DNA from 2 places in the Streptomyces rimosus genome. Region 2 is predicted to be linked to the other one. Evidence: riboswitches for the same ligand, from Rfam matches in the RefSeq annotation. Region 2 holds a riboswitch; the other holds the start of a gene.
What was found. A riboswitch is a leader RNA that binds a small molecule or an ion and turns the genes downstream of it on or off. The one in region 2 is predicted to bind cobalamin.
Positions count from the first base shown of each region.

Region 1 (3,512 bases), 2.0 Mb from region 2:
GGCACCGAGCGAAACGGCGGCGGTCAGCGCGACGAGCAGGGCGAGGAGGAGCCCGACGGCGATCCAGAGCGTGTGGGCGGGGCTTGGGGGCGTACGAGTGGGGTCCGGGGCCTCATCGGTGGGGCCCGAGGCCGTACCGGCGGGGCTCGCGTCCGTACGAGCGGGCCTCGCGCCCGTACCGGCAGGCCCCGCGTCCGTACGGGCCCGCCCCGCAACCAACCGCCCCATCAGCGGCCCGCCCCGCCGGCAGCCACGCCATCCGTGCCCTCTCCGCCGCCCAGCCGGTCCGGATACAGCGTCGCCGCGATCCGCCGTACCGTATCGGCGTTGCCGACCCCCGCGATGGTCGTCCGCTCCGAGCCGATGCGCAGGAATTTCCCTTCCTTCACCGCGCGCAGCCCCGCCGTGGCCGGGAACGTCCGGAGGAATTGCTCGGCCTCACCGAACGCCTTCTCATTGGCCGCGGCGCTGCCCCGGTTCCGTACACCGAGCTGGATCCAGTCCGGGTCCTTGCCGACCACGTCCTCCCACGAGACCCGCTGGAAATCACCCGCGCAGTCCGCGAAGACGTTCCGCGCCCCGGCCTCGGTCAGCACCGCGTTCGCCACCTGCCGGTTGCAGACGGCCACGGGCTGCTTCGTTCCCGCGTCGAAATCGAAGAAGAAATACGACGGCCGTTTCTCCGCCGGTACGTCCGCGATGGCCTTCCGTACCCCGGAAACCTTCTTCTCCATCTCCGCCACCAGCTGCAACGCCCTCGGCGATGTGCCCGTGACCTGCCCGAGGCGCCGGATGTCCCCCTCGACCGCGGACAGATCCCGCTGCGGCACCTTCTTGCGCGGCGCGCATGCGGTCGAGGCCAGATAGACGTGCTTGATGCCCGCCGCGGCGAATTCCGTCTCGGTGGGGCCGGTCGCCGCCCCGCCCATGTTGCCCATCGAAGCGAACGTGTCGATGTAGAGATCGGCCCCGGAGCCGAGCAGTTTCTCCTTCGGGATCACCGTTTTGCCCAGGACCGGCACCCGCTGCGCCCGAGCATCGAGTTCACCCGGCAACGTGCCCTTGCCCGGCGGGAATCCGGTGCCGACAATCCGGTCCTCGACACCCAGCCGAAGCAGCATCTCCAGACTCGCCGCATTGCTCGTGACGATTTTCCGCGGCGCCGTGGAAAAGGTCGTCTTCCGCCCGTCGCAATCGGTGACGGTGACCGGAAAGCCACCCGCCGCGTCGTCCCGGCTGCCCGCCCTCCCGGACTCCCGCCCGTCGGCACTGCCGCACCCCGCGGCCAGCGCGGCCACCGCCAGCACCGTCACCGCCGCCGTCACCGTCCGGCCCTTCGCCCCCAACCCCGGTCCCGGCCCCACCACGTGCCCATTCATGCGAGGACGCATATGCCCGCTCTCCCTGCCTCTCGACTGTCCGACGGCCCGCCGGCGCGGGCCCGGATCAGGTAGTCGAGCAACCGGCGCCCCGGGTTCCCGAGGCAGTGGCCCGGTGGCCGGGGCGCTGACCGGCGGCAGCGACGGCGTTAGAGTGTCCGGGCCGTGGTGTTCGGGAAGACCGGTGACGACCGTAAGGTCCAGGCCGGAGCGGCCCTCGCCACTGTGATCGGGAAGTTCCCGCCCCTGTCCGTACGCGCCCTTCGCCGTACGGAGCCACTGGCCGCAGCCCGCGGCCGGGAAGGTTGGGGCGGGCGCGCACACCCGTCAGCCAGGAGACCGGCCACGGCATCTCACGAACTGATCCACGAGGTGCTGGAGCGTGACCACCGGATGCCCCTGTCCACAGATCCCCCCTACCCTTCTTCCCCTTCCCCCACTTCGGCCGCGTCGTCCTCAGCCGCTCCCGCCTCCCCCCTGCCCGACTTCCGCTGGCGGCGGCAGGACACCGTGCGGACCGCGGGGCTGATGGCGGTCATCGCCGGGCTGCACATCGTGGCCTTCGGCGTGCTCTTCCTGCTGGTCGTGCCGCACCACTACGCGGTGGGCTCGCAGGTCTTCGGCGTCGGCCTCGGCCTGACCGCGTACACCCTCGGCATGCGGCACGCCTTCGACGCGGACCACATCGCCGCCATCGACAACACCACCCGCAAACTGATGGCCGACGGCAAGCGGCCGGTCTCCGTGGGCTTCTGGTTCGCGCTCGGGCACTCCAGCGTGGTCGTCGCCATGGCGGCGCTGGTCGCCGGCGGCGCGCAGCTCGCGGGCACCCTGCTGGACGACGATTCGCGCGCCCACCAGGTGCTCGGCACCGTGGGCACCACGGTCTCCGGCGGCTTCCTGTACCTCATCGCCGCGCTCAACCTGGTCGCGCTGGCGGGCATCTGGCGGGTGTTCCGCGCCATGCGAGAGGGCCGGTACGACGAGACGGAGCTGGAGCAGCACCTCGACTCGCGCGGCTTCATGAACCGCGTACTGGGCCGCTTCACCCGCTCCATCACCCGGCCCGGCCAGATGTACCCGCTCGGTCTGCTCTTCGGCCTCGGCTTCGACACCGCGACCGAGGTGACGCTGATGGTGATGGCGGGCAGCGGCGCGGCGGCCGGTCTGCCCTGGTACGCGATCCTGGTGCTGCCGCTGCTGTTCGCGGCCGGAATGAGCCTGTTCGACACCCTGGACGGCACGTTCATGAACTTCGCGTACCAGTGGGCGTTCTCGAACCCGGTACGCAAGGTCTACTACAACCTCACGATCACCGGCCTGTCGATCGCCGTCGCGTTCTTCATCGGCACCATCGAGCTGGTCACCGTCCTGCACGACAAGCTGGACCTGAAGGACGGCGTCACCGACTGGATCTCGTCCATCGACCTGGACAACGTCGGCTTCATCATCGTCGGCCTGTTCGTGGTCGTCTGGGCGGCGGCCCTGGCGTACTGGCGCTTGGCCGGGGTGGAGAAGCGCTGGTCGGCGCGGGCTTCGGGAGCGGAGGCCGGGGCCGGGGCCGGGGAGGGTGGCTGACGAAGGCCGGGGGGGGACGGCTGACGGGGCCTGTGCCGGGGCGGGGGTGAGCCGAAGCGCTACGGAGCCGGCGAGGCGGTACGCGGTACGCCCCACCCCCTGCCCCTCCCTCCCCTCAGGTGGCCGACCCCGCCGCCGCCCCCGTCTTCAGGTCCCGCCCCCAGCGGGCCAGCTCCGCTTCGAGGTCGAGCGGGCGGAGCCGGTCCGGTTCGTCCGGGCCCGGCCAGTCCTCGCGCGGCACCCGCCACATCACCTCGAACTCGTTGCCGTCCGGGTCCTTCGCGTACACCGACTTGGACACCAGGTGATCGGTGGCGCCGACCAGCGCGACCCGCTGCGCCAGCTCCGCCGCCACGTCCGCCAGCTCGCCGAGGGTCCCGACCTCCCACGCCAGGTGGTAGAGCCCCACCCGGCCGTGCTCGGGCCCAGGGGCCGCGGCCCCCACCGCGAACAGCCCGAGATCGTGATCATTGGCCGTCCCCTCCGCACTGAGGAACGCGGCCCGCCCCGGAATCTCCGTATCCACCCGGAACCCGAGCGCCTCGCTGTAGAAGG
Region 1 covers NZ_CP023688.1:6,523,097-6,526,608, reverse strand. Annotated here, with positions in the region: gene CP984_RS28265 (FecCD family ABC transporter permease) at 1-228, opposite strand, end outside; gene CP984_RS28260 (ABC transporter substrate-binding protein) at 228-1,325, opposite strand; cobalamin riboswitch at 1,529-1,741, shown strand; gene nicT (Nickel transporter NicT) at 1,740-2,957, shown strand; gene CP984_RS28250 (VOC family protein) at 3,073-3,512, opposite strand, start outside.
Region 1: another riboswitch for cobalamin. It lies ahead of nicT (Nickel transporter NicT); the one in region 2 lies ahead of metE (5-methyltetrahydropteroyltriglutamate--homocysteine S-methyltransferase).

Region 2 (3,512 bases):
TCCACCGCCCCCTCCCCCACTCCCTCCGCCTCCGCTCCCGCGAAGAACTCGGCCGTGGCCGTCGGCGACGTCATCGCGAGCGCGCCCGCTCCCGGCGCCCCCAGCGGTGTCCTGGCCAAGGTCACCGCCGTACGGGGCACGACGGCGAAGGGCACCGAGGTCAACACCGCGCCGGCCACGCTCGACGCGCTGCTGGGCAAGGGCAAGGCCGACGGGAAGGTGCCCGTCGATCCGGCTGCCGTCTCGGTCGAGCCGCTGGTCAAGGGGGTGAAGGTTTCCTGGGCGAAGAACGGCGAGCGCCGCTTCGGGCCGCACGGCGCCTCGCTGCCCCTCGGCAGTCTGCGCCTGGACGTCGGCGCTTCGGTCGCCACCGCGGAGGACGCCCCGGCGAGCGCCGCGGCCTCGGTCGCCGGCTTCGTGCAGCTGTCGCCCAAGGTGGAGTTCACTTACGACGGCAGCCGCGGGCACGCCACGCCCTCCCCCGCACCCGCCAACCACACGGCACCCGGAGGCGCGTTCATCGGGCTGTCCGGTGACTGGTCCTCCCAGTGGCGCTTCAAGGGCCAGGCCGCCGCCTCCACCGCGAGCGGCAAGCCGATGCGGGTGCCGTTCGCCAAGCTCCACGCCGATCCGGTCATCCAGGTCGGCCCGGTCCCGGTCGTCGTCAATCTTGACCTCACGTGCTACCTCGCGGTCGAGGCGGACGGCCGGGTCAGCGTCGACATCAAGCAGGACCTCAAGGGCGACTTCCGGGTCGGCGGCAGCTACTCCTGGGCCGGGGGCTGGAAGCCCGTCAGCGAATCCGGCATGCACTCCACCCCGGTACAGGCGGCTGTGACGGCGTCGGGCCAGGCGAAGGCCACGCTCGGTACCGAGGCGAGCGTCGGCCTGTACGGTGCGGTCGGTGTGAGCGCCGATCTCGCTCCGTATCTGCGCGGCGAGGCCAGTGCCGCGGCCATCGGTTCCTCCGACGGAAAGGGTTCGGTCACGGCCGACTGGAAGGCTTTCGGAGGGCTGGATCTGAGCGGCTCACTCCAGGCCCAGCTGACGATCTTCGGCACTCCGCTCTTCCAGAAACGCATTCCGCTGGGCACCCTGCACCGCGAATGGAAGCTCGCGTCCGGCCGGTTCTCCTCCGCCACGTCGCAGCCGCCTGCCGGCTGAGCCCTCCGCCACATAGCGCCAAAACCGAAACCGAGGCCGTGCGGACCCGGTTCCCCAGCGCCAAAGCCGAAGCCGTACGGACCCGGTCCCCACCGGGTCCGTACGGCTTCGACGTTCCCCCGTCTCATAGCCCGTCCCGCCATATGAACAGGGCTGTCCGCTCGGGCCCCGCTCGATCTACTGTGTCCGGTGCAGCTGGTTCGCCCTGCCCGCCAGGCAGACGCGTCGTAAGAGGGAACCCGGTGGGAATCCGGGACTGCCCCGCAGCGGTGAGCGGGAACGACCGCCGTCATACGCACTGGATCCGGGCCGCGGATCCGGGAAGCGACGGCCAGTAGGTGCCCGCCGGGAGAGCCCGGCAGGCGTGCCCGCGAGTCCGAAGACCTGCCCGTTGCCCGCGCGCGTCCATGCGTGCGCGGTCTTCCCGGAGACCTCGAGGGCGGGTTGGGAGCGTTCCGGACATGGTCCGGAACCGTACATGTCAGGCGGGCAGAAGCGTCGGCGCACGCTTCGCGGCTCGTCCGACGCGTCGTTCCTTCGCGTTCTCGTCCCGTTTCCGGGACGTACTCAAGAACACTTCCGCGAAGGAGAGTTCCGTGACAGCGAAGCCCGCAGCCGCGGCAGCACGGGCCACCGTGTACGGCTACCCCCGCCAGGGTCAGCACCGGGAACTGAAGAAGGCCATCGAGGGCTACTGGAAGGGCCGCGTCACCGCGGACGCCCTGATGGAGACCGCGCGGGGCCTGCGCCGTGCGAACTGGCGGCAGCTGGTGGACGCCGGTGTGCACGAGGTGCCGACCGGTGACTTCTCGTACTACGACCACGTCCTGGACACCAGCGTCATGGTCGGTGCTGTCCCGGACCGGCACCGCGCCGCCGTCGAGGCCGACGCCCTGGACGGCTACTTCGCGATGGCGCGCGGCACGCAGGACGTGGCGCCGCTGGAGATGACGAAGTGGTTCGACACCAATTACCACTACCTGGTGCCCGAACTGGGGCCCGACACGGTCTTCGCCGCGGACTCCGCCAAGCAGGTCGGCGAGCTGAAAGAAGCGCTCGCCCCCGGGCACACACCGCGTCCGGTGCTCGTCGGCCCGGTCACCTACCTCCTGCTGGCCAAGCCCGCCCCCGGAGTCGCCGCCGACTTCGAACCGCTGACCCTGCTCGATCGGCTGCTGCCGGTGTACGCCGAGGTCCTGGGCGATCTGCGCGCGGCCGGGGCCGAGTGGGTGCAGCTGGACGAGCCCGCCCTCGTCCAGGACCGCACCCCGGCCGAGCTGAACGCCGCCGAGCGCGCCTACCGCGACCTCGGCGCCCTCACCGACCGTCCGAAGCTGCTGGTCGCCTCGTACTTCGACCAGCTCGGTGAGGCCCTGCCGGTCCTGGCCAAGGCTCCCGTCGACGGTCTGGCGCTGGACTTCACCGAGGCCGCCGCCGGCAACCTGGACGCGCTCGCCGCCGCGGGCGGCCTGCCCGGCAAGCGCCTGGTCGCCGGTGTCGTCAACGGCCGCAACATCTGGATCAACGACTACGAGAAGTCGCTGGCCACGCTCGGCACCCTGCTGGGGCTGGCCGACCGGGTCGACGTGGCCGCCTCCTGCTCCCTGCTGCACGTGCCGCTCGACGCCGCCGTCGAGCGCGACATCGACCCGCAGATCCTGCGCTGGCTCGCGTTCGCCAGGCAGAAGACTGCCGAGATCGCCACGCTCGCCCGCGGCCTGGCGCAGGGCACCCACACGATCGCAGCCGAACTGGCCGCCAACCGCGCGGACCTGGCGTCCCGCGCCGGTTCCGCGATCACCCACGACCCCGCCGTACGCGCCCGCTCCGCCGCCGTCACCGACGCGGACGGCCGCCGCTCGGCACCGTACGCGAAGCGCGCCGCCGCCCAGCGGGCCCACCTGGGCCTGCCCCTGCTGCCGACCACCACCATCGGCTCCTTCCCGCAGACCGGCGAACTGCGCGCCGCCCGCGCCGACCTGCGGGCCGGACGCATCGATACCGCCGGCTACGAGGAGCGCATCAGGAACGAGATCCGCGAGGTCATCGCCTTCCAGGAGAAGGCGGGCATCGACGTCCTGGTGCACGGCGAGCCCGAACGCAACGACATGGTGCAGTACTTCGCGGAGCAGCTGACCGGCTACCTCGCCACGCAGCACGGCTGGGTCCAGTCGTACGGCACGCGGTATGTGCGTCCGCCGGTCCTGGCCGGTGACATCTCGCGGCCCGAGCCGATGACGGTGCGCTGGACGACGTACGCCCAGTCCTGCACCGACCGGCCCGTCAAGGGAATGCTGACCGGCCCGGTCACCATGCTCGCCTGGTCCTTCGTACGCGACGACCAGCCG
Region 2 covers NZ_CP023688.1:8,539,230-8,542,741, reverse strand. Annotated here, with positions in the region: gene CP984_RS37440 (hypothetical protein) at 1-1,164, shown strand, start outside; cobalamin riboswitch at 1,344-1,570, shown strand; gene metE (5-methyltetrahydropteroyltriglutamate--homocysteine S-methyltransferase) at 1,761-3,512, shown strand, end outside.